One region of the Comamonas sp. C11 genome, then DNA from elsewhere that is predicted to be linked to it. Evidence: predicted binding sites of a transcription regulator. Region 1 holds the regulator's gene; the other holds the start of a gene.
The links. Region 1 encodes sigma-54, which starts transcription at its own class of promoters, with help from an activator protein. Its sites were predicted from a motif close to TGGCANGNAANCTGCTTT; they were not measured.

Region 1 (2,400 bases):
ACGCTCCTTCACTTTGTGTGGTCGCTGCCCCCGGAAGGGACCCTGACCGGCTGCGCCGGGGTTTGCCCTGGGGAGACCCGGCTGCCAACCCATGGCACTGTGCGCGTTTGCAATGATTGTCTGGGAGCCGCGCCTCGATGAAGCCAGGTCTCTCGCTACGCGTTTCGCAGCATTTGTCGCTGACGCCGCAGCTGCAGCAATCCATTCAGCTGCTGCAGCTCTCCACTCTGGAGCTGGCGCAGGAAGTCGAGCAGATGCTGGTCGACAACCCTTTTCTGGAACGTGCTGGCGATGAGGCCGAATCTACGGGAGATGCTCCTGTAGATGTAGCTGCTAGCGCAAGTGAATACAACACTTCAGACAGTATTCATGCTGAAAATGATGCGAAGCAAACGCAAGCAGCTGCTGAAACAATAGCGGAGACGCCAAGTGCCGAGACCCCGGAAACGCTGAACTGGGAGGCCGACGGCATGGACGGCCAGGACGGGGAATGGGGCGGCGAATCCAGCAGCGAGTGGGATACGCCCTCGGCCAGCAGCTCCACACGCAACCGCGATGGCGATGACGAAACCGATGCCATCGATCTGGCGCGCGAGCACCAGAGCCTGACCGACTTTCTCCATCGTCAGGCGCTGAGCCTGCATCTGGGCGCGGCGGACATGGCGGCACTGCGCTTTCTCATCGAGTCGCTCAACGACGACGGCTATCTCGAGGATTCCCTGCAGGAGCTGGCGCAGAGCCTAGCCGGCGACGACCTGGAAGAGCGCGAGGAGCTGGAGCAGCACTTTGTCATTGCTCTGAAGCTGCTGCAAAGCCTGGAGCCCGTGGGCGTGGGCGCGCGTGATCTGGCCGAGTGCCTGCAGCTGCAGCTGCGCGACCTGATCCGCACCGCCGAGGACGAGGGCACGACCGAGGCGCATATGAACCGGCTGCTGCTGGCGCAGGCCATCTGTGCGCAGCCCATGGACCTGCTGGCGCGGCGCGATCTGCGCAAGCTCACCAGCCTGTGCGGCGCGCGCGAGGAGCAACTGCGCGAGGCCATGGCATTGATTGCCAGACTGGAGCCGCGTCCGGGGCGTCGCTTTGTCGATGTGGAACGCCATATCGTGGTGCCCGATGTCATCGTGCGTCCGGTGCGGGCCGGCGCCGGCCGGATGGACTTTTCCGTGCAGCTCAACCCCGAGGTCATGCCGCGTCTGCGCGTGCACGACATCTATGCCGGTGTGCTGCGCCGCCACAAGAACAGCGACGGCCATGCGGCGCTGCAGCAGCAGCTGCAGGAGGCGCGCTGGTTCATCAAGAACATCCAGCAGCGCTTCGACACCATCTTGCGTGTTTCCGAAGCCATCGTGGAGCGGCAGAAGAACTTCTTTGTGCATGGTGAGCTGGCCATGCGCCCGCTGGTGCTGCGCGATATCGCCGACACCCTGGGCCTGCACGAGTCCACCATCAGCCGCGTGACCACGGCCAAGTACATGGCCACGCCCCAGGGCACCTTCGAGCTCAAGTATTTCTTCGGCTCGGGCCTGGGCACGGAAACCGGCGGCAGTGCCTCCAGCACGGCCGTGCGTGCGCTGATCAAGCAGTTCGTCGATGCCGAAGATGCCAAGAAGCCGCTATCGGACGCCAAGCTGGCCGATATGCTCAAGGAGCAGGGCATCGAGTGCGCGCGCCGCACCGTCGCCAAATACCGCGAGCAGCTCAAGATACCGACGACCACGCTGCGCAAGGCGCTGTAGGGCACCGCAGAAACAAGAAAGCCGCTGATGCATCGCACAGCGGCTTTCTTGTTCTGCATTTAGGGCGGGAGCCTTGATAAGGCATTTCTCAAGTCAGGGGCAGCGAGCAAGAGCCGCCCTTGCGGCGATGCCGCCGTCCCCCTTGGGGGCGCCCGGCCAGGGGGAAGGCGCGTAGCGCCTCAGGGGGTTATCAAGAAACCAGCCACCAGATAAACCAGACCAGCACGCCGATCATCAGTCCGAACTTGAGGATCTTGTAGAAGGTCGGATTCCAGTTGCGGAAGGCGCGGCGGTACTTGCCCGCATAGAACGAGATCTTGAACAGCTTGCTGATCATGCCGCGCGGATCGCCTTCGTTGTTGGGCGAGCTGGCGGCGGCCACCACATTCTTGCCCAGCCAGTGATTGAGCCACTGGGCAAAGCCATTGGTCATGGGACGCTCCACGTCGCAGAACAGCACGATGCGGTTGCCCTCGCTGCGGTTCTCGGCCCAGTGCATAAAGGTCTCGTCGAAGATCACGCCTTCGCCTTCGCGCCAGCTATAGGGCTGGCCGTCGACCTCGATCATGCAGCGGTCGTCGTTGGGGGCCAGCACGGCCAGGTGATAGCGCAGCGAGCCTGCATAGGGGTCGCGGTGCAGATTGAGCTTGGCGCCGGGCGG
Region 2 (2,400 bases), 250 kb from region 1:
ACGACATGGATGACGATATCCCGTTCTAAATCACGGATAGGTGGCAGCCGCCACTTTGCAAAGATTTGCAAAAAGCCCGCGCTTTCAACGAGCGCGGGCTTTTTCCTATATGGCGACTTGATAGATTGCGGGTGCGATTCCAAAGATGCTGCAGTCGAATGGCAGCAAGGTTGAAAATTTCAATCGGTTAGCTGGCTTCATCGAATTAGTGAAATAAGATGCAGCATGCAAGCGCGTTTCATTCAGTTACGATTGGTGATTGAGCGCTGAGTCACACACTCAAGTGGAGTGGTCCTAGCCAGTGCAGCCAAGCAGGACTTGGCGTTTCCTCAGGAGCTTCGAGCATGCCGACTTTGGTCATCTCAATCGACGGCGCAGTCATCAAGGAAGTACAGCTCACCAAGGAGCGCACGACCTTGGGTCGTCGTCCTTACAACGACATCGTGATCGAGAATCTGGCGGTCAGCGGCGAGCATGCCGTGCTCACCATCTCTGGCGGCAAGGTCAGCATTGAAGACCTGCGCAGCACCAACGGCACCTATGTCAACGGTCGCGCCGTCCAGAAGCAGGACCTGCTCAACGGCGACCTGCTCGACATCGGGCGCTACAAGATCCGCTTTCTCGATACCGTGATTGCCGGTTCGAGTGCCCCGTCGTCTGCCCAGAGCAGCAAAAAGGCGCTGGCGCATATCTCCGAAGAGGCAGACAGCGGCTATGCCAAAGTCGCCAGCCCCTCCGGGTTTGGTGAAATCTCCAGCTTCAGCTCCACCATCCAGGGCTCGCTCGCCGCGCTGCCTGAGCGCCACGCGGTGATTCGCATGCTCACCGGCAGCCTGGCCGGCAGGGAAATACCTCTCTTCAAGGTCGTCACCACCCTGGGCAAGCCCGGTGTAGCCATCGCCTCCATCACCCAGAAGCCCCATGGCTTTGTGCTCACCCAACTCGAGGGCGCAAGCGAAGACCTCAAGCTCAATGGTCAGGTGGTGGGCCCTCTTTCTGTGCCGCTGCTCAATGGCGACACGGTGGACCTGGCGGGAAGCACCATGCGCTTTGTCGTGGAGTGACAGGCCGGCTTGACTTGTGCCAAGAGTCTGACAAATTTGTCATTACTTGTGACGGGAATGCCAAAACTGTTACGCAAACTCGCTTTCATGTTGCCAAACGTGTCGTCTTGGATATGACCTGCCTCTGCCAAATTATTGGCATGCAGCTTGCTTGGTACTTCATGTCTCATCCAACTAGGGAGTTTGAAATGAAGCGTTCCATTCAAAAGGGTTTCACCCTGATCGAGCTGATGATCGTTGTGGCGATCATCGGTATTCTGGCTGCCATCGCCATTCCCCAATACCAGACCTATGTGGCCAAGTCCCAAGTCTCGCGTGTGATGTCCGAGGTCGGCGCGTTGCGCACGGCTGCTGAGGCTTGCATTCTGGATGGTAAGTTGACTCCTGTCGCTTCGACCAACACAACACCTGCAGCGACTGAATGCAATCTGGGTTCGACTACTAGCAACCTGCTTGGCGCCGCTACGGCAGTTAAGATCAGCACTGGCTTGATGGCGAATCTTGGCGATGCCAGTACTGATGCAACGCTCGAGGCCACATTTGGTACCAATGCTGCAGTAGCACTTACGACTACCGGAAAAAATACACTGACTTGGACTCGCCAGGCCACCACTGGAGCTTGGGTTTGCTCAACAACTGTTGACACAAAATATCGCCCTGCTGGTTGTTCTAGCAGCTCCGCAACCTTTGCTTCTGGTACCTAATTCGCGATCCCTGGTTTCTCTTGAAACTTAGCTAAAAGAAGCGCCCGTACAGGGCGCTTCTTTTATGGAGTTGTTGGAAATGCTGCGCCGTTCCGTTGCCTATCTGCTGCTAATTTGCATCATCTTTCTGCCTTGGTTGGCTTGGGAGACAGATCGCAATATGGTCAGGCGCTGGCTTTATCCGGTCACAGGTCATCTGGCGGCGTTGTCCACGCGCTGTGATGCAACTGCTCCGGCTTGGCTGCAAGCCTTGGCGCAGCAACTTCCCACAAAGCTGGATTCCCCGGCCAATCAGATTGCGTTTGTTGGTCAATCCGGCGTGCTGTCTGGCTGTGTCAATGGTTGGGAAGGTCATCCCATGATCAGCAAGCAGGTGACGGCTGATACGCGCTTTCGTCTTGCCAGCCTGTCCAAGCTGGTGACTTTTTTTGGCGTGACCCATGAGCAAGCCTTGGGCCGGGCAGATTGGATGAGCCTGCCTCTGGTTCAGGTGCTGGGGCTGACACCGCCATTCCGTGATCCGCGCATTGCTGAAATACAAATACGCCACCTGCTCAACCATTCGGCGGGTTTTGACCGTATGCGCGCCAAGGATCCCATGGTCATTGATGACCAAAAGCCCTGGTGCCCCG

Region 2: a site for sigma-54 is predicted at 1,201-1,218, ahead of NOX35_RS26405 (pilin). Genes of this name have one in related genera too.

What each region holds. Positions count from the first base shown of each region.
Region 1 covers NZ_CP101743.1:5,469,432-5,471,831, reverse strand. Annotated here, with positions in the region: gene NOX35_RS25265 (RNA polymerase factor sigma-54) at 138-1,739, shown strand; gene NOX35_RS25260 (aspartyl/asparaginyl beta-hydroxylase domain-containing protein) at 1,930-2,400, opposite strand, start outside.
Region 2 covers NZ_CP101743.1:5,717,849-5,720,248, reverse strand. Annotated here, with positions in the region: gene ssb (single-stranded DNA-binding protein) at 1-29, shown strand, start outside; gene NOX35_RS26415 (FHA domain-containing protein) at 345-1,064, shown strand; gene NOX35_RS26405 (pilin) at 1,253-1,768, shown strand; gene NOX35_RS26400 (serine hydrolase) at 1,848-2,400, shown strand, end outside.